Regions from separate parts of the Lysinibacillus sp. GW823-FHT06C08 genome, predicted to be linked through region 4. Evidence: riboswitches for the same ligand, from Rfam matches in the RefSeq annotation. Region 4 holds a riboswitch; each other region holds the start of a gene.

Region 1 (4,786 bases), on a different contig from region 4:
TTTGGAAACAATTGCGACAACCGTTACAGGCTACGGACATTTTGAACCACTTAAGCATTATGCAGAAATTCATTTATTAATGCAGCCAAATGAACGTGGGACTGGCATTACCTTTAGCAATGCCTGCCATGCAGATGATTTATCAGTGGGCAACCAGCGCCTCGTAGAGAAGCATTTGTTTGAACGTGATCATCATGGCTTACTCACAGGCTACGCAGTAACAGATATTCATTTTACGCTTTTAACGGGACGTGGACATAATGAACATACGTCTGGCGGTGATTTCCGAGAAGCCACTTTCCGAGCACTGCGCCAAGGACTGGAACAAGCACAGAACGTCCTGCTTGAGCCGTATTATCGCTTTAAAATGAAGGCTTCCAATGACTTTATTGGCCGTATGATGACCGACATTCAACAGGCTGCTGGCACCTTCGACGACCCTGTACTCACTGAAACAGACGTTGTATTAACAGGACGTGCACCAGTAGCGACCTTCATGAGCTATAGCACGATTTTTGCCGCCTATACAAATGGGAAAGGTGCGCTTACCCTCCAATTTGATGGCTATGATGTGTGTCATCATGCAGAAGAAGTAATATCTCAAATAGGCTATGATAAAAATGCCGACCCTGAATACAGTTCTTCCAGCATTTTTTGTTCAAAAGGTAAAGGCTATTCTGTCCCTTGGCAAGAGGCGCAAGCAGCCATGCATTGTCAGAGCTAAGTTCATGTACTAGCATGGCAAATCTGTTGAACTAGTACTTCAGATGAAGGTAGAATATCCCTACAAAAAATAAAGCAAGCCCTCCGCTTCATGGAGGGCTTGCTTTTATATGGCACCAACAGCTTTCTTTGAAGGCTTGTGCACCGGATAGGCAGGTTCAACCACCACATAACCTTGCGTATTCGTGAAGTCGATAACTACTTTTCCAGGCTGACTTTTTAATATTTGTAGTTGATCAATTAATGTTAATAATAGCTCGTGGCCGTTCCCACGTGGATGCCAATTAAAGTGATAATCATTTAATTCCTGAACGGCTTGAAGAAACTGCGTGTATTCCTGCTGTGCAAATGCAATTAGTTTATCCTGATGAGGAATTTGCTCTAAATCGTTCATATACGTTTCATAAAAACGTATGACAATCGAGCATAGTAAATCATTGACACGTGCAGCGCTTAACACTGGATTGGGCTCCTGTGAAAGACGGTCAAGATTAGGCTTTGCTCGTGTTGAATCAATGCGTGTAATTAAGTGGTACTGCTCCCCATTCACCTCATAAACAATAGGGTTGGTTGGCATATACATCATAAAGCTATTCGTCTTCGTTTTCAGTTGATCCGTTAAATTCGCCTGAGCAAAAAGATGGCCTTCTACCTCCCCATTTTGTATCCAAATAATGTCTTTATTATATAAGATTTGCTCAAAAAAACGATTGTTGCGAATCAGTCTCGTTGCTAATAATTGATCAATTAGTGATTCGACCACCATTCTTGTTTTCGCTTTCTTAGCAATTTCTGTCCGTGGCTGCTTACAAATCGTCATATCTACAAAAGGCGTTTCCTGTGTTGTCGTTGCATGAATATTCATCCTATGTGCATCCCCTTTGCGTACATATTTTCAAAACAAAAAGGACTTCCTACTATGTTTGAGGAAATCCTTCGCTTTAATGTGCTTCATCACACAATGCCAAACAAACCCTAAGTAAATGTGAAGGAGTTCTAAAATGAACCCTTTCATGAACTTTGGGCGTATGACGTACTGTGACGAACAGAGCATTCTGTTTTGTCAACATGCCACCTCCTATTCCTCGTAGGTTTATGGTGTGTACTCGTAACTAGGCAGGTATCCTGACTCATGGTCATCGCCACTTTTCCCCTTCCCATCATTTGACAGTGGTTGCTGAAAAGTCGCTCACATTTACAGTTGCGGGACAGTGTCGGATTCACACCGACTTCCCTTTTAAGCAAATTGCACGCAATTTACACCTATTACTACACGCTATTCAGTTGTCATAGGAATCGAGTGTACTCCACATTCCTATTAGATTACTAAAATCAATTGTAAAGTAGTGTTTTTCTAAAGTCAAATATCATAATATTTTCCAGCTTCTCATTCTTTGCCTTCTATTCGTTGTAACTCAGATAGTAGATACTGTTTTATTACATCGTTTTCATCCTTCCCATAATGCGTTAATACTGCTAAATCACACGCATCATCTAGTAAATAATTCTCGTTCATTCGAGTGCGAACGAACTCTATAACACTTACCTCACGGGCATTATAGCGTAAATCACCGCCAACTTTAGTCGTAAAAATTCCAACTTTTTTTCTCATAGCCATTACGATTGATCTCACTTGACCTTCGGTTAAATTAAACGCTGCTCTAACGTCTGCTGTTAAAATATTTTCCCTATGCCACATTTTTAATTACCTCACTTTCTCTTCGATATTCTAGCGCAAATATATTTTTGTAAATATCCGCTAAATTATCCGAATTAGTTACGCCAAAAAACAAAGGAAAGTCGACTGATACTATTTGGTTGCACTTAGCGGTATAGTTAAAATACAGAGAAATAGCATTGACGCAAAACTAACGCAAGTTAAATCACTGTAATAAAGTCCTATAATTTTCAATTAAAGTAATATATAACTAATATCTTTTGCGACATTCAGACGATTCCACCAGCACAACTATCCGATTCAACGATTCTCGATACGTCTGACAGCGAAAAAAACTGGCTTGTTTTGAAAATGGTATCTGTAATTATCGGACAGCAGAAAGCGCCTGTAGGAAGTCGGTGGCTTGGGGGGATTTTCGAGTTATCCAACGTTTAATTGACGCAATAAATATCAAATGAATAAATATTCATTTTCAACTTCCCATAAGCTTGATTATGTAAACTAAAAACACCTACAAAATGCTGATTCTACTGACTTTCATAACTTTTATGTAAAAACAAGATATACACAATCTTATACACCGTTGATATACTGCAATTCTTGCGACTATCCCTGTTTGTACATACGTTACAATACTGCATAAAAAGCTGTATAAAATATCGGATAAATTGTCAGATAACGATTTGTTTGCGAGTACCCATATGCGCCAGCGCCTTCCGCCCGATGTTTTCCCCGTATTTCGGAATCAGTCGGAAGCCCTAACGCTCCTTTAACGCAAAAAAAAGACGGCAGTCAGCCGAAGCCAACCACCGCCAATTTAATACTTTACCGCTCTAAAACGCTGATATATCAACGATTTAGCCCTTGTTTAATGCGAGCCAACTGTGCAGCAACCGCAGCTTCATCTACCGCATGCGTTTTAACGTCTAGTTCCGCACGGTCAATAAGCATACCCTCCGTTTGCATATATAGCTTCATCATTGAGGCATTACCCGCCTCACACTCGCGTACTAGCGCTTGCATAATACGAGTACGACTGTCAGTTAAATACGTAGCTGTGACAGCTGATTTATACTCAAGCATCGCCGGTAATTGGCGCCATTTACGTAGTGAACGGTCAGACACCCCTACCTCTTTTGCGATATCTGTGAATGATTTACGTTTGCCAATCGGCAGTAAGTCGTTTTCATACATCAATTCAGCAGCCTTCGCTTGATCCATCGTCAATTCCTTTAAAATATCGTCTAATTTTCTTGCCATTCCGCCATCTCCATTCGTTTTCGTTCGTAGTATTCAGTGTAGTTTCCGTCGTATTCATCGAGGAATAAATCGGTAGGCCTATATTCGTATTGAGAAAGTTCATGGGCAATACTGTCCGCCAGTTCTGCATATGTTTGCGTTGAATTGCCGTCAATACACGGCTTAAGTAAAAACTCGATTAAATAAAAGCATGTGTAACGTAAGGTGTCCTCGTAGCACTCTCCCGCAATCGTTAGTTCTTCAATCCACCGCTGTATCTCCTGGGACTCATCAATTGCTACGACCTCTTTAGCCGTTAAAAGTAAAGTTGCGTAATCTACCAAGAAGCGTTTAATCTCGGGAAAATGCTTGTCGTAGCACTCATAAGCCCACTTATCGCTAACTGGCGGAAACGGCTCTCTCTGCTCGCAATCGGCTAGGAGAACGTCTAATTCTCGATGCAATACGTCTGTTTCCATTCCAATACCTCCTCGCGTTTTGTCGCATAGTATCCTTCAAAATCTCCGTTGTAGTTATCGTTGCTATCGTACTGAATACTAGGCGGGTATCTACTAAATACATTAGCTATTAATTGCGCTAGATTTGCGTAGTTCGTTTCCGGATGATGTTGCCCGCTAACGACTGTAGGTATAAACACTTGAGCAATAATGCTAAAATGTAGGCGTAGATGTTTATCTCTACAAAACTTAGCAACAGAAAGAATGTCTAGCCACTCGGTAAGCTTCGCATCTTCTCCTAATGCTCTGATTCCTTTAGCTGCTAAAAGTAGCGTTGCATAATCTGTCATAGATTTTTTGATTTCGTCCCAATAGCGGCGGTATACTTCTAGCGCAAATTGATCGCTAACCTTTGGTGCGTAAGTGTTTCTCGGTAATATACAATAGCCACGCTCCTTATCTTCTCGTTCTTTAGCTTCACGTAATCGCTTCGTATCTTCTTTAATCCGCTCAATATCAAAAGTCGTCATTTCGTCACTCCTCATTTAGTTTTATTAGAAAAGGCAAGCACCGCTGTAAAAGCCGATGCCCGCCCGTTTGTTATTCATCTGATAATGATAATACGTATAATTGTTGTTGATGTTCTGGCTCGAAAACTAACACGCGAACGCCTACTTTCAACTTATTC
Region 2 (8,768 bases), on a different contig from region 4:
GGAATTAGATGAAACTAAGCCATATATTATCGTTTGTAAGGCTGGTGGTCGTTCAGCTAATGCTTGTTCTTATTTAGAGGCACAAGGATTTGATGTGACAAACCTAGAAGGCGGCATGTTAGCTTACGATGGTGAATTAGAATTTAAATAATGACATAATGAAAAAAGAAAGAGTGTATACTCTTTCTTTTTTCATATGCTTATTTTTGGAGTGAGTCCATGATAAGGCTAAAGTTTTTTTCAAAGTTCTTGTACGGGTTCACATTTTTTTGCCCGCGAACCTTTGAAGCATAGCTGGCAAAATTTAAACCAGCACCGTATATTTGTAAAGCGCCATTCGCAAGATCTCCCTTTTGTAAAAGCTCAATGCCATCCTTTAAGAAATTTTCACTCTCATCGAAATGACATTCCGCCATGTATTTATCTCCATTATAAAATAATTTCAAATTTTCCATAATGACATACGCTGTTTCTTCACTGATGGAAGCATCAACATTCATTAATAACTGATTAATCGGTTTCACTAACTGAGCGTAATGACTATCATAATTTTCACAAGTCTCTGCAATAGCGTTTCTTAATTCTCTTGCATTCATTCTAACTCCTCCTTAAAAGAAAATTTTATCCATACCTATGAAGTAATTAGCGATTCCTTTTCCCTTTATCTATAAATCGTACTCTATAATTTTCAGAAATATGTTACAATTATATCGGTGAAGGAGGGATTTTGTATGTTTCGTTCAATAGCACCCCCAACAATGTCTTGACAGTAGAATCTACTGTCAAGGCATACAATAACAGTTTGCTCATTTTCAATAGATTCTACTGTGTAGGTTAATGCTTATACGTAGAAAGTAGGAATTGTAATGAGCGGAAAATTAGCGTTTGTATTATCCATGATTATTTTTGGCGCAGTTGGTGTTTTTGCCAAGTATATCCCTTTGTTTTCAAGTGAAATCGCTTTTTGGATGAGTTTGATTGGTGCTTGTTTTTTGATAGTGATTTTTATTTATATAAAGGAAAGTTTAACGAAAAGAAGTATTCTCAAAAATAAGTGGAGATTAATACTTTCTAGTGTTGCCTTATGTGGGAATTGGATTTTCTTATTTCAGGCTAAGAAACAACAATTGCTAATGCTGCACTCAGCTATTATTTTGCACCAGTACTAGTAATCTGTTTATCTCCAATAGTCTTAAAAGAGAAGCTAGTTAGCAGAAAAATACTGTATGTCTGTGTGGCCATTTTTGGCCTATTTTTGATTGTCCAAAGTCAAGGCACTGGAGACAGTAAACATTTTATTGGCATTGTCTACAGTCTTATCGCCGCATGCTTTTATACAGCTCTAACATTTACAAATAAATGTATATGTGGCTTAAAAGAACCGGAAAATACAATTATTCAACTATCTTTAGCAGCTTTTTTCCTTTGTTTTTATATACTTGGGACAACAGGGTTTCAGGTTATGACACTCAGTTTTAAGTCAGTCCTATTATTAATGACATTAGGTATTGTCCATGCAGGGGTTGGATTTTTATTGTTCTTTTGGGGCATGTCAAAGCTGAAAGGGCAAAGTATAGCCATACTTAGCTATATAGCTCCACTAACATCATTAGTCATTTCAACGATGATTATTGGAGAAAAAATGACGCATCTACAAATAATAGGAGCGGTCCTATTATTAGGGTCAACATTGCTAAGCGAGCTAGAAAAAGAATAGGCATACGAGTATCGCATTTAAATATTGACAGAAGAAATATGCTGTCGTAGATTAAAAGTAGTTTAATACAAGCATTAGGTGCCCATTAAGGGAGAATAGGGAATAAAGTGAAAAGCTTTAGCGGACCCGCCACTGTAAAAGGGAGTTTAATAGTGAAGACCACTAGCTCATTGCTGGGAAGGTACTATGAAATGTTGAACTTAAGCCAGGAGACCTGCCTATTTGCTTTAAGTGGATATAGATGATGGAAAAGTCTGTAGTTTATTTGTCATGACAATAAACTACAGGCTTTTTATTTTGTCTTCATGAAGAACGAGAGGAGAAATGACAATGCAATTATTACATGACACAATTCAAAACATTCAAGGCGCTAATAAAAATAGTAGGGAGCAAGCAAGGAAGCGAATAGATATTCTATGTAAGCCGCCAGGTAGCCTAGGTAAATTAGAATCCATTGCTGTGCAACTTTCTGGGATTACAGGACAATTATATCCGGTGATTGATCAAAAGGTGATGATTGTCTGTGCAGCAGATCATGGAGTTTGTAAGGAAGGTGTGACGACGAACCCACAAGATGTTACTTTATTTCAAACATTAAATTTTCCAAAAGGAGGTACGGGTGTTTGTGCGATTGCAAGTGTGACGAATACGAAGGTTGTAACGGTAGATGTTGGAGTAAAGGATGATCTTCCACTCAATGCGGGCGTAATCGTTCATAAAGTAAAATATGGTACAGATAATATGGCACAAGGCCCTGCTATGTCTAGAGAGGAGGCCATTCAATCTATTGAAGTGGGGATTCGTGTGGCAACAGATGAAATTATAAAAGGAGCCAATCTACTTGGAACAGGAGAGATGGGCATCGGTAATACAACGCCGAGTACTGCGATTTTAGCTGTTTTGACTGGCTATGACTCAATTGAAATAACAGGGTTTGGAGCAGGTGTTGGTCAAGGAGGAATTGCTCATAAAGCAGAGGTCATTGAAAAAGCAATTACGCTCAACAAGCCCAATCCTAACGATATCATTGATGTTCTAGCTAAAGTTGGAGGGCTAGAGATTGGGGCTATGGCTGGTATCATCCTTGCAGCCGCAAGTTACCGAAAACCTGTTGTGATTGATGGATTTATTTCAACTATTGCTGCGCTTATTGCTTATCAAATTGAACCAAAAGTAAAGGACTTTATTATACCTTCTCATGCATCGGAGGAGCCAGGGGCTAAAATTGCCGCTGAATTACTAGGAGTGGAACCCATGCTAAACATGAATATGCGGCTAGGAGAAGGTTCCGGTGCAACACTAGCCTTTCCTCTATTAGATGCTGCTTGCTCAATGATGAAAAATATGGTGACACTGGAAGAAGCAATGAATCTTTTGGCTAAATAGTTACCGAAAAACAATTAAGCGCAAATAGTTAAGGAACAATTTGCGCTTATTTAATCAATGATAGACTCTATGCCCGATTCAACCTTCGCAAAGGTAAACGCCATTTCATCATATAGGAAAGAATACGTAATGCTGTAATTACCGCAAATAACATATAAAGGAAAATGTCTCCTGTAAAAATATCAAATCCAATAACAAGCCCTGCGAGAGCAGCCCAAACACCATAGACTTCGTCACGAAGAACAAGTGGTTTTCGTCTAGCTAATAAGTCACGCACGATTCCACCACCTGACCCTGTTAAGACCGCAGCTACAATGACAGCACTAATCGGCATATCCAGCTTTACAGCGTAGAGTGCGCCTTGAATAGCAAATGCTGATAAGCCAATTGCATCTGTGAAATTGCCCCAACGATGCCAGTGTTGAATCAAATGATGAGGGAAAATAAAAAATATGGTAATTGCTGCAAGTGCAATTTGAAACATCATATCCTGTCCCCATAATGTTGTGACAGGTAGCCCGATAAGTAAATTTCGGATAGCCCCTCCACCAAAAGCAGTGACGATACCGAGTATATAAACACCGAATAAATCGTATTCCTCTTCCATTGCAATAATTGCCCCAGAAATAGCAAAGGCAATTGTACCAATAATACTAAAAACTTCCCAAGCCATCCCTTTCACCCCTTCTATAAATAAATGAATCTCATTCCTAAAGCAGAAAGATCCTGTAAGTAACAAAATCTATGAATTTAATAGCCAAAATCCATCATTAAATACTCTTCTTGAAATAAGTCCGCACATTAGCTTAGCGTAAATTTCGCTGAGAAACAATAGGCAAGTTTTACAGGTACCTATACAAATTGATAAGATGTTAATGAAATAAAGAAAAACATCTGTTATAAGCGTTCATTACAAGTAGACGATTAGGGAATTCTAGCATAATCGAGGTCCATTTAGATTCAAGTTTACGGAATGATATGCATGACAATTGTGAAATGGAGAAGAAAAAGAATGACGTTTACATCTAATTTATCAGCATCGACGCTATCTTTAGCGGCAACAATAGAAGAGAGAGTGAGACCTTTTCATGCTAAGGTGGAAGAGATGGCGTTTTATAACCAGCAAAAAGTGCTAGCGGCATTTCGAAAACATCAAGTTAGTGATTATCATTTACACCCATCCAATGGCTATGGCTATGACGATGAGGGACGCGATAATTTAGAGCGTGTCTATGCCGAGGTGTTTGGAGCTGAGGCTGCCATTGTTCGACCGCAGATTATTTCAGGGACACATGCAATTACGCTTAGTCTATTCGGTGTGCTACGTCCTGGTGATGAGCTGCTGTATATTTCTGGTCAGCCATATGATACGTTACAATCCATTGTCGATGGTGGTGACAAAGATACAGGTTCCCTGAAAGATTATCAAATCGGTTATTCACATGTTGATTTACTGGATAATCAAACCATCGATTGGGCCGGTGTGAAAGGGGCCATAACAGCAAAGACGAAAATGATTGCCATTCAACGATCAAAAGGCTATGCAACACGTCCATCCTTTTCTATTGCAGAAATTGCTGATATGTGTGCAAACATTCGTAAGTTAGCACCGGAGGCCATTATTTTTGTTGATAATTGCTATGGTGAATTTGTAGAAAAGCAAGAGCCTACAGAGATTGGTGCTGATTTAATGGCAGGCTCCCTCATTAAAAATCCTGGTGGAGGATTAGCGAAAATTGGAGGCTATATTGCAGGCAGAGCAGATTTAGTGGAGAAATGTGCGTACCGGATGACATCACCAGGGATTGGGGCAGAAGCAGGAGCGACATTAAATACATTAGGTGATTTTTATCAAGGATTTTTCCTAGCTCCACATGTTGTATCACAAGCGTTAAAGGGTGCCATTTTTACGGCTGCTATGCTGGAGGAAATCGGGATGAATACATCTCCAAGTTACCAGGCACATCGGACAGATTTAATACAATCGGTTTCTTTCCAAACCGCACAGCAAATGATCGCCTTTTGTAGGGAAATACAAGCCAACTCGCCAATTAATGCTCATTACGCACCAGAACCAGCCTATATGCCAGGCTATGAAGATGATGTCATTATGGCAGCGGGAACATTTATTCAAGGCTCTAGCATAGAGCTTACAGCAGATGGTCCAATACGTCCGCCTTTTACAGCCTTTATACAGGGTGGACTAACATATGAGCATGTAAAATTTGCCATTTGTAGTGCGGTACAAGCTATTCAAAAATAGAGAGGAGGAAATGGACAAACCGTAAATTTGAATAGTTTTTTACAATTTTCTCTCGGATTGAAAAAAATAGTGCCAACCATGTTAGGAAACCTAACATGGTTGGTTGACAGTGAAAAAATTTCGTTATATGATAAGCGGGTATTGGAGGAGGACTTAAATGAGTCGTGAAATTAGACGAACTATGCCGTTATTATCAATGAGTATTGTAATGCAATTAACTGAGCTCTCGGCACGACAAATTCGTTATTATGAAGAACACCATTTAATTGAGCCGCACCGAACAGAAGGCAACCGTCGAATGTTTTCATTAAATGACGTCGACACATTGCTTGAAATTAAAGACTACTTAGAACAGGGTATGAATATGGCGAAGATTAAAAAAATATTTGCTAAAAGGAAAGATCCTGTTGCTACAATTGAAGAACAAGATTTAAGTGATTCTGAATTACGTCAAATTATGCGCGAAGAAATGCGACAAGCACAGCGCATGCAAAAATCATCCATCCGACGAGGGGATTTATCTCGATTCTATTAAAAATAGGGTAGGGTAAACATAAAAGCTAGACAAATTATAGGAGTGTGGAAAACTGTGGGTAAATACACAAAAGAGGACATTAAACGTCTCATCGAAGAAAAGAACGTAAGCTTTATTCGTTTACAATTTACAGATATTCTTGGCACAATCAAAAACGTTGAGATTCCTGTAAGTCAATTAGACAAAGCAATGGAAAATAAAATGATGTTTGATGGCTCATCTATTGAAGGCTTCGTTCGAATCGAAGAATCAGATATGTATTTATATCCTGATCTTGATACTTTCGTAGTATTCCCTTGGACTTCCGAAAAAGGGAAAGTAGCACGTCTTATCTGTGATGTATATACTGCGAAAGGCGAACCGTTTGCTGGTGACCCACGTAACAACCTAAAACGTATTCTTAAAAAAATGGAAGATATGGGCTTCTCAAGCTTCAATTTAGGGCCAGAGCCTGAATTCTTCTTATTCAAATTAGATGCAAAAGGCGAACCAACATTAGAAGTAAATGACCATGGTGGTTACTTCGACTTAGCTCCAACAGATCTAGGTGAAAACTGCCGTCGTGATATCGTATTAGAGCTAGAAGAAATGGGCTTTGAAATCGAAGCTTCTCACCATGAGGTTGCTCCTGGACAACATGAAATCGACTTTAAATATGCGGACGCTGTTACAGCTTGTGACAATATCCAAACATTTAAATTAGTAGTGAAAACAATCGCTCGTAAACACGGTCTACACGCTACATTTATGCCAAAGCCATTATTTGGTGAAGCAGGTTCTGGTATGCACTTCAACGTGTCGCTATTTAAAGGTAAAGAAAATGCATTTTATGATGAATCTACAGAATTAGGACTATCTAGTACAGCTATGCAATTTATGGCTGGTGTCCTTGCACACGTACAAGGTTTCACAGCGGTTACAAATCCAACAGTTAACTCTTATAAACGTCTAGTACCAGGTTATGAAGCACCATGTTATGTAGCATGGTCAGCACAAAACCGTTCACCACTTATTCGTATTCCTTCAGCACGTGGCCTTTCAACTCGTGTAGAAGTTCGTTCAGTGGACCCTTCTGCAAACCCATATTTAGCAATGGCTGTTATTTTAGAGGCAGGTCTAGAAGGTATTCGTCAAAACTTGACGCCACCAGCAGCTATTAACCGCAACATCTACGTGATGTCAGAAGAAGAGCGCCAAGCAAATGGCATTGAAAACCTACCAGCGGCACTTGATGATGCTTTAACATTATTGGCTAAAGATCAAGTAGCACAAGCTGCTTTAGGTGAGCATATTTACGCTAACTTTAAAGAAGCAAAAGAAATCGAGTTCGATATGTATCGTACAACTGTACATCAATGGGAACGCGATCAATATTTAAAAATGTATTAATAACGCATAAAACCGAGTACCTCTGAGAGAGGCTACTCGGTTTTTGTTTTGTTTGAAATAATAAAGGGGCATTACTCGCCCCTCACTATCTATTAATAGCCCATATGTTTATGGGGATGATGCGGCATATGACAAGGGTTAGGTGGCATACCGCACATTGTATGTGTTTCACAGCATTCATTAACAACTGATTCTGTGCATGGGAAATAGTATTGATGATCAATCATATGTTTATTCACTGTTGTGACATGTGCTGGTTGTACATGTGGAACAACTGTATGGATATAATTTGTACGGACATATTGCTCGGGTGGTAAAAATTGTGGTGGATCAAATTGCATTGGCATTGTTTGTGGCGGACAGCAGTGTGGACCTTTTGCCGGATGGCGTCTTCGTTGAAACATGTTATAACCTCCTGTTTTGATAAGTTGTCGTTCATTATTAAGATATGAGATAGACGTCAATAGGGACTATTTATTTGCCTATTATTGAATAGGTAAATCTAACAAGTCGCTGAAATGGTAGAAAATCTAATGTTGATTTGCCTACAAATTAGGTGAAAGAATGAACTACCAAAAGCTTTTTTCACATTTTACCGCTGTCATAATGATGTTGAATCGACCTAATGTTGAAATAATAATTCCCTACATCTTGGCATGATTGTGTCGAAATTTTTACAAATAAACAACAAACCTAATGCTTCTAAACTATAGATAATCGAGCTGGAAGCTAAATGAGCATAAAAAATTAATAAAAAAGTATATTTTTTGAAAAAATAGATATTGTCAATAAAACAGTCATACAGTATACTCTTTAATTGATAATGATTATCGTTATTGATTATAACTTAGGAGGAAATGTATGTCGAAATTATCACTACGCAATAAAAATATTTTTATTCTTTTTGCTTTATTATCAATAGTATCTCTCTTGATGGTTGGATGTGGAGATAAAGCAACAAACTCTAGTAGTAGTTCACAAGAAACGGATAAAGCTGAAGAAGGTAATAACGAGTCTTCTAGCCGTGAAATTACCCACGCTATGGGCACTACGACAATTGAAGGAACACCTACAAAAATCGTTACTCTATACCAAGGGGCTACTGATGTAGCAGTAGCAATGGGCATTAAGCCAGTAGGAGCAGTAGAATCTTGGGCTGAAGCACCTTTTTATAATTATTTGAAGAAAGATTTAGATGGTGTTGCGGTTGTTGGACAAGAAACACAACCAAATCTTGAAGAAATTGCAAAGCTTAAACCAGATCTAATCATTGCATCGAAAGTTCGTCATGAGGAAATTTATGATCAGCTATCACAAATTGCACCAACTGTTGCTCATGAAACGGTATTTGATTTCAAAGGTACAGCTGAAATGATGGGTCAAGCAATGAATCAAGAAGAAAAGGTTAAAGAGTTATTTGGAGAATGGGATACGCGAGTTGCTGATTTCCAAACAAAAATTAAAGAGAAGCTTGGCGA
Region 3 (8,768 bases), on a different contig from region 4:
TCTAAACAATATTTTGTTTTTAGCTCATCTAAAATGAATGAAAAATCAACAAGTTCATTGATCTGGCGAAGCATATTATCTTTTGGCACAACAATATCGTAGATTGCCATGTATGGACTTAAATTAAGGGTTTCCTGATTTGAAATCATTGGGGCACCACCTACATATTCATTTTTTTATTATAAAGGAAAGTGTGACTAAAATAATAGAATGATACATTGCGTTGTTTGGAGAAGCATCGCTCGACTCCTGCGGGAAAGCGAGACAGACGAGACCCCGCACGAAGCGAAGCGTAGGAGGAGACTCGGCGCTCGCCCGCGGAAAGCGAGCGGAATGCTTCGGAAAACAACAGTAGAGTCACAGTGCCAAATGAAAAAAAAGATATGGACTTTTTCAGTGCCCTTCTTCATAAGGAGCGATTTTTTATGGATTCTCTTAAAAGCTCAATAGCTTCCCTTACTTCTTTTTCATGCTCCTCATTACTCAAATTATTTCTGGCATGAAGTAATACTGGCCTCAAGGATTCAACGGATCGCCCGAATGCATTCATCCATTCATAGCGGGGCACCATCCAAGTATGGAAATGATGAGTCGTATCTTCGTTGTAAAAATAATAAACGTATTCAATGCCCAATACTTCCCTTTGAGCTTGTCTAATTTTTGTTAAGAGATTGATGTAATCCAGTTTTTCGTCATTATTTAATTCATCGAAGCAATGGATGTGACGCTTTGAAGCTAAAATAACTAATCCCTTGATTGGATAAGCTACATCCTGGTGGGCGTGAAAATAATCCGTTTCAATGATAACACCACCATTGGGCTTGACCTGTCCACTTATGATGGCACAGCTCAAGCAATCAACTTGAGCAATTTCTCCACTCGATAATCGTATGTTGCGCATCAATATCTCCCCTAAATATAGAAATAGCACGGTCTATCAAAACCGTGCTTTTCCCATGTTATTTACGCTCAAAAATTTGATATTGGAAAGTATAGCCTTCTGAAGCTGTTTCGGGCTGTTCAGCAGAAACCTCTACAAACTTCTCCTCATAGCTCGGAAAAAAGGTATCGCCCTGAAATGAATGATTGATTTTTGTAATATATAAGCGATCTGCCATTTCCATTGATAAACGGAAAATTTGCTCACCGCCAATAATCATGATTTCCTCTACATCCCCTGCTATCGCTATTGCTTCTTCTAGGCTCGTCACAGTTTCAGTGCCTTCTGCGTGATAATTTTCATCTCGTGTAATAACAATATTGCGACGTCCAGGTAGTGGACGACCAATGGATTCAAACGTTTTTCGTCCCATAATCATTGGCTTGCCCATTGTTTTGTTTTTGAAATACTGCAAATCTCCCGGTAAATGCCAAGGCATTCCGTTATTATAACCAATTACATGGTTGTCATCATGTGCCACAATTAAAGAAATCATACTGTCCCTCCAAATACTTTCTTCCCTTTTATTATAAACACAATTCGTTGATTTCACCTCTATTATGAAAGAATTTTCTTTTTCTAAAATTAAATCCTAGTAAAATTATATGAATAGTTTATAATGTAAGTAATAAACGTCACGATAAAGGACTGATGAGGATGACTACTTTAAGAAAAGAAGCTGTTCATTATATTCAAGATCAACAAGTTGCTACACCCTACTATCAAGTTACACCACAGGAAGCTCGCGCGATGCGTACGGTTACGCCATGGCAATCACCCCATAAGCCAATATTAGCGGCGATGCAAGATCAACTAATTACCATGCGTGATGGGGCTCAAATTACGCTACGACTTTATATACCTACTCATGATCAACCATTACCTGTTATTGTTTATTATCATGGCGGTGGCTGGGTATATGGTAATTTAGAGTCTGTTGATGCTGGCTGTCAGCTTTTAGCAGACCAAGCGCAAGCAATTGTCGTTTCAGTGGATTATCGTTTGGCTCCTGAATTTCCTTTTCCAACTCCATTGCAGGATGCCTACGATAGCTTAGTATGGGTGCATGACCATATCGAAGCATATGGTGGCGATGCTGCTCGGTTGACCGTGGCTGGGGACAGTGCTGGCGGAAATTTAGCAACGGTCGTGGCCTACTTAGCTGTAACTTCAGGTGGACCATCATTGCAAGCACAAGCACTCATTTATCCTGTTACGAATGTGGATTTTACGACCGTTTCCTATCAGGCTTATGGAGAAAAGTTCGGCCTAGATAAACAGGGCATGCAATGGTTTTCTCAACACTATACAGATGAATTGAACTTTACAAATCCATTGGTGTCTCCCCTACTGCTCGAGGATGTAAGACGTATGCCTAAAACACTCCTCATTGCAGCAGAGGCAGATGTCCTCTTTGATGAAGGTTTAAGTTATGCCCAAAAATTGTCTGACTCTGGAGTACCTGTGGAGCATATAACCATGTCTGGTTTAATTCATAGCTATTTTAGCAAAATGAATTATTTTGAAGAGGCAACAATCGAAACGGTGGCAAAAATTGCTGAATTCCTGAAATAAGTTTGGCTATCCCATCCAAACAGTGCGATAATAAAGCAAAACGTTTTTAAAGGATGACAACATGACACAAATAATTGCACTACAAATAAAACAGCCTTTTGCTGATCAATTAAAAAAAGGCTACCCATTAATTTCAAAAGATGCAGTGGATGCACGACAACTACCTTACGAGCAAGGGACTCTACTTAAGCTGATGGATCACCATAATCGTTTTATTGGTACAGGTTACTACGGTATTCAAAATAAAGGGATTGGCTGGGTCCTGACGACAGATATAAATGAAACCATTGATAAAGCTTTTTTCATTAAAAAATTCAAAAAAGCTATACAGCTACGAGAAGCATTCTTCCAGAATGAACATACAACAGCCTTCCGTGTTTTCAATGGCGAGGGTGATGGTATCGGTGGCCTAACGATCGATTTCTTTAATGGCTACTATATGGTGAGTTGGTATAGCGAGGGTATTTACTCATTGAAAGAAGTCGTTTATGAGGCGCTTGCTGAAACCATCAACTACCAGGCCATTTATGAGAAAAAACGATTCGATAGTAAAGGGCAATATATGGAACAGGATGATTTTGTCATGGGGACTCCTGGCGAATTTCCAATCATGGTTAAGGAAAATGGGATGACCTATGCAGTCCATTTAAATGATGGTGCGATGACTGGAATTTTCCTTGATCAACGGGAAGTACGATTAGCTATTCGTGAGCGCTATGCGAGCACAACAAATATGCTAAATACCTTCTCCTACACAGGGGCATTTTCTGTAGCAGCCTCGCTTGGAGGAGCTACTAAAACAACAAGTGTCGATGTTGCAAAGCGCAGTTTAGCCAAAACGATTGAGCAGTTTAGCGTCAATCAAATTGATTATGAAGCGCAGGATATAAAAGTAATGGACGTTTTTCATTATTTTAAATATGCACAGCGTCACGAATTAAAATTTGACCTTGTTGTATTAGATCCACCAAGCTTTGCCCGCACAAAGCAAATGACGTTCTCAACGGCGAAGGACTATCCAAAATTACTGAAGGATACGATTGCGATTACAGCCAAAAATGGCATTATTGTGGCTTCCACAAACAACGCAAGCTTCGGTATGAAAAAGTTTAAAGGGTTTATCGACCAAGCATTTAAAGAGACTCGTACACGCTATAAAATTGTAGAGGAATACGGTTTACCAAAGGATTTCCGTGTGCCTCGTGAATATCCTGAATTTAATTATTTGAAGGTCGTTTTTATTCAAAAAATGGACTAACTCATCTGGAATCACACTTTGCTGTGGTTCTTTTTTTCTATAAAAAATGGCTTAAGAAGTATGTTCACTTCCTAAGCCACCTCTTTTTTAAAGCTTTTCCACAAACCAATCTCGTATATATTCGAGACGATGAATTCTTAATGTTGGCTTTCCGCTTCTTGACAGTTCATGATTAGCTTCAGGGAACCGGACGAATTTCGTTTCTTTTTTCCGATACTTCAAGGCGATAAATAATTGCTCCGCCTGTTCAATCGGACAACGATAGTCTTTTTCACCATGTAAAATAAGCAATGGTGTTTCAACATTGTCTACATATTTCAATGGTGAATGATGCCATAGCTTCTCTATATTTTCGAGCCCCGCTTGAATTTGCCAGTCTGTAAAGTAATAGCCAATATCACTCACTCCTGCAAAGCTAATCCAGTTTGAAATAGAGCGTTGTGTAACTGCTGCCTTAAAGCGGTTGGTATGCCCAACAATCCAGTTGGTCATAAAGCCACCATAGCTCCCACCTGTTACACCTAGTCGAGTTGGATCAATGAACTCATATTGCTCTAAAGCATAGTCCACTGCAGCCATTAGGTCTTGATAGTCATTGCCACCATAATCACCACGTACTGCATCCACAAACGTTTGTCCGTAGCCATGACTTCCGCGCGGATTTGTATACAGCACCGCAAAGCCTTGAGCAGCTAGGATTTGGAATTCATTAAAATAAGTGTTGCCGTACATCGCATGTGGACCACCATGGATTTCAAGAATAAGAGGATATTTCTTCCCTTTTTCATAGCCCACTGGCTTCATGATCCAGCCATTGACCTTCCAGCCCTCAGCTCCTTCAAACTCAATGCTCTCTGGCACAGCTAACTCTTTCGTCTTTAAAACGTCTTCATTGACTGTCGTCAATCGTTCTTTTTCACCCGTTTTTAAGTTGACGTAATATAAATCGCCCGGATTCGTTGTCGTACTTATGGCGACAACGGCTTGATCATTTTGAGCATCTAATGAAAAACCATAAACGTATTGATCATCGTGAATAGCTGGATAAATTTCACCATCTACATTCCCAAAGTAAATTGCCGCATTGCCGTGATCCGTTACTTGGAAATAGAAACTATGATTATCATTCATCCATTGTACACTTGGTGCTGCTACCCCTTGCAGGAAATCACCGATGACATAGTCACCGACAGGGGCATCAAATTCACTTGTTGCACAGTTTAGCAGATTTTGTTCCATATCATAAATCCATAGCTTCGCTTGTGTGGCATTTTCAAACTCACGTTTTCCTCCAACAAAGGAAAGGAAGCGGCTATTAGGCGACCAGGACGTTTGGTAATAGGAGCCAATCCCCTCTGTTACCTTGCGACTCTGTTTTGTTTCTAAATCGAATAAATAAATATCCGCATTAAACGAAAAATCTAAGTCCTCTGCTTGATCTGCTAAGTACGTAAGATAACTGCCATTTGGCGACCATGTACTCAGATGGAAATCCTCGTTCCCTTCTGTCACTTGCTTTAAGTCACCAGATTTTAAATCGACAATGGCAATGTGAGTATGCTGGTCCATATCCATAAATCCACCCGCATCCGACTTATGTTTCATCTTATCGATTTCGAGTGGCTTGAGTTCTTTTTCTTCTTTCTTGTCATCTTCAGCTTTGTCTAAGATAGTTTCATCTTTACCTAGCAAAACTGAAAAGGCAATTTTCTCTCCACAAGGAGACCAGACAGGCGTTGACGCACCGTTTTTGCAATACGTCACTTGCTTCGCCTCTCCCCCTGTTTTCGACAGTACAAAAATTTGCGGCTTGCCTGATCTTGTCGAAGAAAAAGCAATTTGACTGCCATCTGGCGACCAGACAGGAGAGCTTGTCCGATCGTTACCATATGTCCATTGCTGAGGACGTTTGTCTTTTAAATTTAAATAAAACAAGTTAGATACATAGTCTTTTTTCTTCTCATCAATACGTGTCTCTACATAAACTACCTCAGTCCCATCAGGTGAGAGCTGTGGATCTGCCACTGATTTCAAGTGATAAAGATCTTCTGGTTGAATCCCTTGTTTAGTTGTCATGTTCTTGCTCCTTTGTATTGTCATTTTCTATGCTCTACTACAATATTTCGACACCCTAAGTATTTTTCCTGCTACTCTATTGATTTTTTTACTAGTTCCCAATCAGCATTCATTTTTGTTCTGCGATAAAATTTATAAAAAGGTTCATTGGAACGAGCTTGGTTTTGATAGAGACGAATGATTTGTAGCAAAAAATCCTCAATATGATCAATCCCTACCCTTTTCGCGAAGAGAGTACCCGCCTGTGCCTTCGCCCCCATAGGGATGGCTCCTACATAAACATCAAAGCTCTCATGCTGATAGACTAAACCAATATCATCATATGTAGGATTATAGCAAGCCGATGCACAGCCATTCACATTGACTCGTACTCTTGCAGGCACAGTTATACCGTCCAATGCCTGATAGAGTTGTTCTGTTTGAGGAACTGCCTCCATTTTTTCTCCATCACAAAAATCACATGCCTTCATGGCAATATGAGGTCCTGAGGAAGCAACAAACAGTCCAGCCTCCTGTAAGGCATGGGTCGCTTCTGTCAGTTCACTAGAGGGGATCGATAATAATATGCTATAGGAGGCCGAATATTTAATGGCCCCCTTCTCCCCTACTATTTCAGCTATTTTTTGAAATTGGGCTGGCGTATAATGCTTATTAATAATGCCAGGGCTTACCGCTAATCGTGCATAACCACCTTGCTGATTTAGAGTTTCGAACGTTTTATCTGGTATGTTTTGACGAAATGCATTCATTGTTATCGCTCCTTAAGAAAAAGGAGCTAGCAAAGCGCTAGCTCGAATGTTTTTAAAAGTTGGCTGGGTAGAAGCCCTTGGCTAAAATTTGAATGGCCGCTGCAGCACGTACCCCTTCAGATGCCGCTGAAAGTGGAAGAATGACAAAGCGATCATTTTTGACTGCTTCCATTTCCTTCAACGCTGGATCATTTTTTAAGAATTTTATCTTTTGTTCAGCAGTTGTTTCGCCATAATCAATGACAACCACCACCTCTGGATTGCGATCTACTGCATCTTCCTTCGATACCGTTGTCCATCCTGACTCCACATCTCCAAAGATATTTTGACCGCCAGCGATTGTTACTAGCTCATTCATAAAGTTTTGACCAGCCGTGAATACGTCTTTATCACCACTGTCAAAGACTAGCACACGTAAATTTTCACTGTCTTTTGGTAATTTTGCTTGAACTTCTTCGACATCTTTTGTCATTTGTTCAATTAATGCTTCACCGCGATCTTCCACGCGGAATATTTCCGCGATATGACGAATATCCGTGAAAATATCTTCTAATGTTGGCTTTGTCATATTGGAAGCCGTATGTAAATACGTATGAATTCCTAATTCCTCAAGCTCCTCTGGTGTTCCAACACCTTTCTCACCAAAGCCACTTTTCCAGCCTGCATACAAGAAATCTGCCTCGGCATCAATGACTTGCTCCTTTGTTGGGTATTGATCTGAAAGAACTGGAACTTTATCGTAGGCTGCTTGAAGCGGCTCGTAGATTTTATCATCTAAATAAGCTGTCCCTACCATGGAATCCTCTAAGCCTAATGCAAGCATAATTTCTGTTACATGCTGATTTAAGCTAATGGCCTTTTTAGGTGCTTCCTTATAGGTTTGGGTAGTTTCATTATTTTCAATGATGACCTCAGTTGTTGTCGCCTCAGACGGTTCAACTTTTTCAGTTTGCTTTGCTGATTCAGGCTTGTCCTTTGCGCCACACGCTCCTAATACAGCGATTAAGGCGATGACCATGACTAGCCATATACTTCTCCATTTTTTCATGTCCTTTTCTCCTTTGTTGTCATAAATATAGAAAGAAATCAGAGACTTCTTTGCTACTAGGATAATTGGAAGGGCATAAAAAAACCCTCTTGTCGCCAAGAGAGTTGCATAGTGAAAAAACGGTATTAGTACCTTTATCACTATCCCCATCCTCGTGGTTCTTAGTTAACATACATATACTGGCAGGTATCCTGGCTTAGGTTCATCATCTATACGCCTTCCCATAGTTAAACTACAGTGGCATGCTGTATAGACTCCCCATTTACAGTTGCGGGACAGCATCGGAATTGCACCGATTTCCCTTTTAAGCAAATGACAAATGCCATTTGCACCAATATGTTCTAATTATGCTATTGATAGACTAGCAGTTCATGCGTTAATTCGCAATCAGTAATAGAATGCAAAAAATATAATCATCATTATATTAGCACTATTTCGACAAAAAGACGAATCATTTTACAAGAAATAATTGTGCTAGTATTCTGATACAATGAGAAGATAGCTACTTATAGAAACGAGGATTTATTATGTACAAGACGATTGGGGTTCTTGCTCATGTTGATGCAGGAAAAACAACCTTTTCTGAGCAAGTGCTTTTTCATACAAATAGTATTCAAGCGCGGGGACGTGTCGATCATCAGGATGCCTATTTAGATAATCATGAGCTTGAGCGCAAACGGGGCATTACGATATTTGCCGAGCAAGGACGCATGACTATTGGCGACGATACATATACGTTGATTGATACACCAGGACATGTCGATTTCTCCCCAGAGATGGAGCGTGCCATCCGTGTCATGGATTATGCCATCATTATTATAAGTGCGGTAGAGGGTATTCAAGGTCATACTGAAACGGTATGGCAGCTTTTACGAAACTATCATGTCCCTACATTCTTTTTTATTAATAAAATAGATCGTGACGGAGCAGATGTAAGGGCTGTGATGACCCAGCTCCATAAAGATTTCTCGGAACATGTATTATTCGTCGATGAACCACTTCAGGAGAATTATGTTTCCAGCACAATCATGGAATGGCTGGCGGAGCGTGATGAAAAGCTCCTGGATGCCTTTTTGAATGAAGCATTGGAGCATGGCCTGTGTATGAAGCACCTACAATCGA
Region 4 (7,885 bases):
TAATGATGATAAGAAGATACTCTTTCAACATCGTTCAGATACGTTGGATTGGGGATTACCTGGCGGCTCAATGGAAATAAACGAAACATTAGAGCAGGTTGCTGCTCGTGAACTTTATGAGGAAACTGGACTCGTGGCTACAGAGTTTGATTTTATCGGTGTTTTTTCAGGACCTGATTATTACTACTGTTATCCGAATGGCGATGAAATCCATACAGTCATTCACCTGTATAGAGCTAAACATGTAAGGGGTGTATTGGAAATGAAAGATGGTGAGAGCTTAAGCCTCACTTATTTCAGTAAGGAAGAACTTCCGAATAATATGGAACAGAGGACGGTCGCTCTCTTAAACAACCTAGAAGGTAAAATATGGGGGTTCGAAAGCTCCTTTACGAAGCTTTCCAAATAACAATGTAAGAATTTTAATAAGGACTTTCTTCGCAAAGACATTCCAGTTCATTCTAAAGTATTCTTGTGAATTCTTTCGCGAGGGTGAGTGGGTAAAATCGCGTTGTATAGCTCAAGTGATGCGGAATGCTTAAATGGTTCACCTTTCATACTTTCCTCTACTAGCTGACCATTTTGCATGACAAGGATGCGATCTGAAATAAAGCGTGTAGCCTGTAGGTCATGAGAAATGAAAATGTATGCAAGTTGCAAATCCTTTTGTAGTGTCTGTAGTAATTGAATGATATGTTTTTGCAAAATCATATCTAAACTACTAATGGCTTCATCTAAAACAATTAATTTTGGGTGTAAGGCAAGCGCTCTTGCAATGTTAACACGCTGTTGTTGTCCTCCGCTAAGCTGGGAGGGATACTTTTCGGTAATAGATTTGTCTAACTCTACATGATCAAGTAATTCCTTTACCTTATAATGTCTCTCAGCTGAGCTATAATGCTCGAAATTTAGGTACGGTTCCTCTAAAATTTGAAAAATGGTCTGCTTTGGATTTAATGAATGATAGCTATTTTGAAAGACTGCTTGTAAATCTCTCCGTATCATTTTTTTCTGTTGGCTAGTGGCATCATAAAGATTAACCCCTTGAAATAGAATCTCACCGGCTGTTGGCCTTTCCATTCCTAATATAATTCGGCCCAATGTGCTTTTTCCTGAGCCACTTTGTCCAACAATCCCTAAGCATTCCCCCTCCTGAAGTGAAAATGATACTTTCTGTAATACAGGGGCATCCTGTCTTCGCTTGAATATGAACGGTCTATGTGCATAGTTCTTCTCAATATATCTCACTTCTAGTAGCTTCAATTTTTTCACCTCTAAAACATAATTCGGGATTGTAATAGTTTTTTTGTATAAGGATGCTGAGGTGCATCAAAAAAATCATAGACATTCGCTTGTTCAATTATTTCCCCCTTATACATCACGGCCACGTCATCAGCAAGTTCAGCAATAACGCCTAAATCATGTGTCACAAGAAGGATGGCTGCCTGTGTTTCCAAGCGAATACGGTCAAATAAGGTCAATACCTGCTTTTGATTGACTGTATCAAGAGCTGTCGTTGGTTCATCAGCTATATATACCGAGGCTTGAATTGCCAGTGACAAAGCAATCATTACACGCTGTAGCATTCCCCCACTTAATTGGAATGGATAATAGTGTAAAAGGCGCTCGGGATTAGGTAAATTAACTTTTGACATGCTTTCAATAGCAATTTGTCTTATTTCATTTTTAGTTATAACAAAATGAGCCTTTAATGATTCACGAAAATGACCTTCAATGGTTTGAACACGGTCAAAGGCAGTCGAAGGATTTTGCATAATAATGGAAAGATGTCTACCACGATAAGCTCTCATTTGAGCAGCAGTTACCTTCAATAAATCTTGTTGATGGTAGAAAATTTGCCCTTTGGTGATCTGTGCTCTAGTCGGCAAGGCTTGCATGATAGCTTGGCAAAGCATCGTTTTCCCACTACCGCTTTCCCCAATAATTCCTAACACTCGGCCTTGATAGGCTGTTAAATGAATGGAGGATAAAATATTCTGTTCTCCAACTTTGACCGATAAGTCTTTCACTTCTAAAACTTTCTTCATAACTACCCCTTTACTGATCAGGCTTCTTCAAACTACTTGCTAAAACATTACATACTAGGACAACAAGGACGATAGCAAGCCCAGGATATAGCATTAATTCAGGATGTTGGCGGATATATTGCTTCCCTTCATTTACCATCATTCCCCATTCAGGGGTAGGAGCCTGCACACCAAGCCCAATAAAGGAAAAGCCCGCAATCTCTAATATGACCTTCCCCATATCTAATGCCACAATCGTTACAATCGGTGGCCAAACATGAGGGAGATAGTGACGAATAATTAATTTCGCACCTGTAGTACCACTAATTCTTGCCGCTAGAATAAAATCTTTTTCATTCATGCCAATAAATAAACCTCGAATTAGCCTCGAATAATAAATAAGCTGTGTTAAACTAAGTGCAATTAACACATTTTTCAAGCTCGGTCCTAATACACCTAAAAGCCCAAATGCTAGTACAAGTGTTGGAAAAGCTAATAAAATATCGCATACCCGAATAAATAGCGCATCTATTATACCTCTTTTTAAGGAGACCCATGCGCCCAATAGTATCGCTACTAGAATAGCAACTATTTGTATGACGAGCGCCGCACCTAAAGAATACCGAATCCCTAAAAGCAATCGGGAGAAGACACATCTTCCTAAATGGTCTGTTCCTAATGGATAGTCCCATGAGGGTGCTAAAAATTTCTTAGAAATATCGACTGCTAAAGGGTCATGAGGCATAATGAGTGGGGCAAACAGTCCGAGTAAACCAATAAAAATCAGTAAGGTGAGACTAATATATCTTCTCATATGTATACGTCCTAAGTTCACTTTACTCTCTCCTATCCTTCATCATCAGATGAGGATCCAATAAACGATGCAATACATCTGTGCCTAAATTGGCGAGCACATAGATGACAGCAATCACCAACACATAGCATTGTACAACGGGGTAATCACGATTCGTTATGGATTCTATTAAATATCGACCGAGTCCAGGCCAACTAAATACTTGCTCGACAATGACAGCACCACCTAGCAAATTTCCGAGTGTCATCCCAAACAATGTTGATATCGGTATAGCAGCATTCCTCCCCACGTGTCGAATGAGAATGACCGATTTTTTCAAGCCTCTAAGCTGTGCATATTTTACATATGGCTGCTCGTATTCTTCGATCATGGCAGAGCGGATAAACTGTGAGAACAATCCGATTGTAGGTAAAGCTAAGGTGAAGGCCGGTAAAACTATATGTGCTATCGAACCTTTTCCATTCGTTGGAAAAATGCCAAGTTTTAAGCTGAAAAGATAGAGTAGGATAAACCCTAACCAAAATGTTGGAATGGATACACTTAGGACTGTAAATAATCGAATGATTTTATCGATAAAGGAATGCTTATATAATGCGCTCACAACCCCTAATGGAATACTAAAAGTTAAAATGAGGATAAATGCTACTAAAGCTAATTCAATGGTAGCGGGTAGTTTAGCAAATAGCTCATGAGCCACGGGTAATTTACTAACAAAAGATGTCCCAAAGTCTAGCTGTAAAATGCCTTTTACCCATAGCAGATACTGCATGATAAAAGGCTTGTCTGTCCCTAATTCTTCTCGTAAAGCTTGTATAGCCTCTGGTGTTGGGGCAATTCTTGAGAGTCGAAGGATGACCTCTGCCGGTTCTATTGGTACGAAACGAATAAACACAAAGGTCAGAATAGATACGCCTACTAATACAAATGGTAGAGTGAGAATTCTTTTTACACAAAACATCCAAGTCGATTCGTACATGCCGTCACTTCCTATTTCATCCGATGATAAAAAGAGAGTTGCCCTATTTCGACACACTCTCTCTTTCATACTTAGTTTTCTTTATCCATTTGCGCATATGGAATGTCATACTCAGAAGCACGTGGTGCAAAATCCTTCATATATGGTTGATAAATAACATTATTTGTTTCATACGATATTGGATAGAATAATGCTTGATCGTGGAACATTGTTAAAATATCCGTATATAGCTGCACGCGTTCCTCTTCATCGGTACCGACTAATAATTGATGTATGTTTGTATCGATCTCCTGAGCATTTGGTAAGCCTAATTTTGCTTCATATACACCACTAGCATTTGGCGTAGCTGATTCATTTGCAAAGCTATGTGGATCAGTCGGCGGTCCATTTGTTCGCCAGAAGTTAATATCAACCTGATCATCCATTAATTTTTGCAGACCAACCATAACATCTGCCCCTTCAATATTTAACTGTACCCCTATTTTTGCTAGCTCGCCTTGCATTAATTCCGCCATAGGTTTTTGAATGGCATCAGTAGCAATATAGATTAAATCTAATGTAAGGGGTTGACCATTTTTCGAACGAATTTTTTCACCCTTCTGTAGCGTCCAGCCCGCTTCATCTAGCAATTTCTTCGCTTTTTCAGGATTATATATAATGGGCGCTAAATCAATATTGGCATAAGGAATGGCATTCCAGAATAGCGTGTTTGCCACTTTTTCTGTACCATGTGTAATATTGTCTACCATTTGTTCTTTATTGATAGCATATTGAATAGCTTGTCGAACCTTTAGCTCAGCTAACGGTCCTGACTGAGTATTGAACAGTAATGCTTTCGTAGACAGCGGCTCAGATGTAGCTGTTTTATATTTGCCACTATCTCTTAAGTACGTATAGTTATCTAAACTAATAATCCCTCGACCATAAATGACATCTAATTCTTCATTTTCAAAGGCTAACGAAAGGGATTCCGAATCTGGAATGATCTTAACCTTTATTTTATCTACGAGAGGTTTTTCACCCCAATAATGTTCGTTACGGCTAAATAATGCATATTCATCTTTTTTATAGTCTGTTAATACCCATGGTCCTGTGCCAATAGCTGATTGAATGGAATCATTTGTCGCATCACCGTCTGGAAAGCCATTATCCCCTAAAAAACGGAAAGGTCTGACAAAGGCTAATTCGTTTAACACAGGGTAATATGGTTCATCTAATTGCAAACGTATTGTTGATTCATCTACTTTGACGACCTCTTTAATATGGTTGACCATACCCATCCAAGAATGCATGTCACGATTCGCTAATACTGCATCAAAATTGCGAATCACATTATCAGCATTAAAGGCAGTCCCATCCGAATAGTTAACATCCTTGCGTAAATGAAACGTATAAGCAGTTTTATCCTCTGAGATGTCCCAGCTTTCTGCTAGCTTTGGTGTAATTGTGCCATCATCGTTATACGCCACTAAAGATTCATAAACCATGGCTTGAGCAGTCATCTGATTTGGTAAATATGTATGGGGATTTAATGGCCCTACATCTAATGGCCATCCAATCGTAATCATTTTTTCATCTGTTTGTTCTGTTGGTGCTGAATTTCCTTTGTCCTTTTCTGAGCTTGTACAACCTGCAAGAAAGCTCAAGGTCAAAACAAGCAGGAAAGGCAGTAAATACTTCGTCCATCTCATTTTTTGTCTCCTATCTCTATTCCCTGTTCATATCTACAAATTGAATAGAAAGAAGGCATAAAAAAACCTTATTCCACAAGAATAAGGACAGATAAACCTACAAATACGTAAGCTTCCATCCATCTCCCTATCTTTCGTAGATCATCAATGAATCTTCTTACAAGCAGGCATTCTGGCTTATGATTCATCATTTTGCTTCACCTTACCAAGAAAGAACTTAGTGGTAATCGAAACAAAACTCCTCATTTACAGCTGCGGGACAGCATGGGATTTACACCCATTTTCCTTTTAATTGAATGAAAAATACTTTCATTCAAACTTGTAATGCAATATTTGAAATTAGTAATAAACATAACATGCTGAAATGTTCACGTCAATTTTATTTTCTGAATATAATAAAACCTCTATACAAAAAGACCAGGTAGATGACCTGATCTTTCTTTAACTCCTTTTATTATATTGTTTTCGTTATCTTGATATAGATTCCTTCACCTCCTGACGCAATATTTTAGTAGCACCTACCATATTAGCTAAAGCCGCGATTGTTTCTGGCTCTTTCCTTGTTTTTAAGCCACAGTCAGGATTAACCCAAAATTGATGTTTGTCTAGAACTTGTAAACTATCTTTCATAATGGCTAACATTTCGCCTTCACTCGGCACACGTGGGCTATGAATATCGTAAACACCTAATCCGATTCCTTTTGTATAAGGATTTACTTGAAGGGAAGAAATTAGCTCTCCATGGCTACGTGATGTTTCAATAGAAATCACATCTGCATCTAGCGCGCTAATGGGTTCTATGAAATCGTTAAATTCGCAGTAACACATATGTGTATGAATTTGTGTTTCATCCTTAACACTTGATGTAGCAAGCTTGAAGGCATTGACCGCCCAGTCTAAGTAAGCCCCCCATTCTTCTTTACGAAGAGGTAACCCTTCACGGAGTGCTGGTTCATCCACTTGAATAATGGAGATGCCAGCCGCTTCTAGTGCTTCCACTTCCCTGCGAAGTGCTAATGCAATTTGATAAGCCACATCTTTTCGAGAAATATCATCGCGTACAAAGGACCAATTTAAAATGGTCACTGGCCCTGTCAGCATCCCTTTTACAAAGCGCTTCGTTAAGCTTTGGGCATACGCAGACTTTTTCACGGTAATGGCTGAAGACCATGCTACATCTCCATAAATAATTGGAGGCTTCACACAGCGAGAGCCATACGAAACAACCCATGCTTTTTCAGTAAAGGCAAAGCCCGTCAATTTCTCACCGAAATATTCAACCATGTCTGTCCGTTCAAATTCTCCATGAACTAGTACATCCATATCAAGATCCTCCTGCAAGTGAATCCAGCGCTTTGTTTCCAGTTCAATAAATGCTTCATAGTCTTCATTCGACAATTGTTTCTTTCGCCAAGCATTACGATTTCTCTTCACCTCATCAGATTGAGGGAAGCTGCCAATTGTCGTTGTTGGGAAAAGGGGTAGTCCTAATGCCTGCTGCTGTATTTTTTGACGTTGACTAAAATCATTATGTCGCTCAAAATCCTTTGTTGATAAGGATTGAGCGGCTTGTTGGATAATCTTATTTTGACGAATTGAATGATTTTTTAGTGCTTCAATGGCCTTCATACTTGCTGAGAAATTATGACGTAGCGTTCCGTCTTGATTTTTTCTATATTTAGTGAGCTCAATAAGCTCTTCGATTTTTTCATCAGCAAACGCCAGTGCTTGTTTGAGAACAGGGTCCAGCTTCTTTTCAAGTGAAGTAGATATTGGCACATGTTGAAGGCTACTTGAGGGTTGAATCCACAATTCCTTAGCATCGCTAAGCTTTTCAATAGCTTGAATCGTGGCGTTAGCCTCCGCTAGGTTGGAACGCCATATATCACGACCATTAACAATACCAATAGCTAAAACTTTATCCTGAGGGAAACCAAATTTTCGAAGGGACTCCATATTCCCTTTATAGCCATGTACGAAATCTAAACCAAACCCTTGGACAGGCAATGTAATCAATGTTTCATAGGAGCATAATGCTTCAAAATATGTTTGTAGCATTAGTTTTGCTGCTGGAACGGTTGTCGCTAACTGAGCATAGATTTCCTGTACTAGCTTCCGTTCTGCTGAGTCGAGTGTCGTCACTAAAGAAGGCTCTTCTAATTGAATCCACTGGGCACCTGCATCTACTAATTCTTGAATAATCTGAGCATAGAGAGGTAATAGAGCTAATAAATATTCGACCTGCGTTAATTTATTGTAGCCCTTAGTTAACTTATAAAATGTATAGGGGCCAATAAGTGTCGGCTTCGCAATAATACCGAACGCTTCTTTTGCCTCTAAAAAGTCGGCCAATACCTTATTTTCAGTTAGTTGCAGC

What was found. A riboswitch is a leader RNA that binds a small molecule or an ion and turns the genes downstream of it on or off. The one in region 4 is predicted to bind cobalamin.
Region 1: it holds a riboswitch for cobalamin, as region 4 does, so the genes downstream of both, AC1Q6O_RS09310 (hypothetical protein) here and nikA (nickel ABC transporter substrate-binding protein) in region 4, are expected to answer to the same signal.
Region 2: it holds a riboswitch for cobalamin, as region 4 does, so the genes downstream of both, cobT (nicotinate-nucleotide--dimethylbenzimidazole phosphoribosyltransferase) here and nikA (nickel ABC transporter substrate-binding protein) in region 4, are expected to answer to the same signal.
Region 3: it holds a riboswitch for cobalamin, as region 4 does, so the genes downstream of both, AC1Q6O_RS09320 (ABC transporter substrate-binding protein) here and nikA (nickel ABC transporter substrate-binding protein) in region 4, are expected to answer to the same signal.

Annotation. Positions count from the first base shown of each region.
Region 1 is NZ_JBXAHN010000002.1:305,769-310,554, reverse strand. Features, by position in the region: gene AC1Q6O_RS09315 (elongation factor G) at 1-724, shown strand, start outside; gene AC1Q6O_RS09310 (hypothetical protein) at 830-1,588, opposite strand; cobalamin riboswitch at 1,822-2,005, opposite strand; gene AC1Q6O_RS09305 (hypothetical protein) at 2,111-2,422, opposite strand; gene AC1Q6O_RS09300 (phBC6A51 family helix-turn-helix protein) at 3,251-3,661, opposite strand; gene AC1Q6O_RS09295 (hypothetical protein) at 3,646-4,119, opposite strand; gene AC1Q6O_RS09290 (hypothetical protein) at 4,089-4,628, opposite strand; gene AC1Q6O_RS09285 (DUF2577 family protein) at 4,699-4,786, opposite strand, start outside.
Region 2 is NZ_JBXAHN010000001.1:928,273-937,040, forward strand. Features, by position in the region: gene AC1Q6O_RS04270 (rhodanese-like domain-containing protein) at 1-151, shown strand, start outside; gene AC1Q6O_RS04275 (hypothetical protein) at 201-596, opposite strand; gene AC1Q6O_RS04280 (hypothetical protein) at 867-1,169, shown strand; gene AC1Q6O_RS04285 (DMT family transporter) at 1,235-1,717, shown strand; cobalamin riboswitch at 1,777-1,953, shown strand; gene cobT (nicotinate-nucleotide--dimethylbenzimidazole phosphoribosyltransferase) at 2,048-3,103, shown strand; gene AC1Q6O_RS04295 (trimeric intracellular cation channel family protein) at 3,171-3,776, opposite strand; gene AC1Q6O_RS04300 (methionine gamma-lyase family protein) at 4,116-5,366, shown strand; gene AC1Q6O_RS04305 (MerR family transcriptional regulator) at 5,524-5,901, shown strand; gene glnA (type I glutamate--ammonia ligase) at 5,956-7,290, shown strand; gene AC1Q6O_RS04315 (CotD family spore coat protein) at 7,383-7,694, opposite strand; gene AC1Q6O_RS04320 (ABC transporter substrate-binding protein) at 8,152-8,768, shown strand, end outside.
Region 3 is NZ_JBXAHN010000002.1:311,177-319,944, reverse strand. Features, by position in the region: partial or broken gene AC1Q6O_RS09355 (transposase) at 1-149, opposite strand, end outside; gene AC1Q6O_RS09350 (HIT family protein) at 407-901, opposite strand; gene AC1Q6O_RS09345 (dihydrofolate reductase) at 960-1,436, opposite strand; gene AC1Q6O_RS09340 (alpha/beta hydrolase) at 1,598-2,515, shown strand; gene AC1Q6O_RS09335 (class I SAM-dependent rRNA methyltransferase) at 2,577-3,773, shown strand; gene AC1Q6O_RS09330 (S9 family peptidase) at 3,861-5,849, opposite strand; gene AC1Q6O_RS09325 (precorrin-3B methylase) at 5,921-6,598, opposite strand; gene AC1Q6O_RS09320 (ABC transporter substrate-binding protein) at 6,651-7,646, opposite strand; cobalamin riboswitch at 7,811-7,997, opposite strand; gene AC1Q6O_RS09315 (elongation factor G) at 8,174-8,768, shown strand, end outside.
Region 4 is NZ_JBXAHN010000008.1:212,114-219,998, reverse strand. Features, by position in the region: gene AC1Q6O_RS18220 (NUDIX hydrolase) at 1-409, shown strand, start outside; gene AC1Q6O_RS18215 (ABC transporter ATP-binding protein) at 457-1,272, opposite strand; gene AC1Q6O_RS18210 (ABC transporter ATP-binding protein) at 1,275-2,048, opposite strand; gene AC1Q6O_RS18205 (ABC transporter permease subunit) at 2,059-2,841, opposite strand; gene nikB (nickel ABC transporter permease) at 2,864-3,817, opposite strand; gene nikA (nickel ABC transporter substrate-binding protein) at 3,889-5,508, opposite strand; cobalamin riboswitch at 5,654-5,846, opposite strand; gene metE (5-methyltetrahydropteroyltriglutamate--homocysteine S-methyltransferase) at 5,977-7,885, opposite strand, start outside.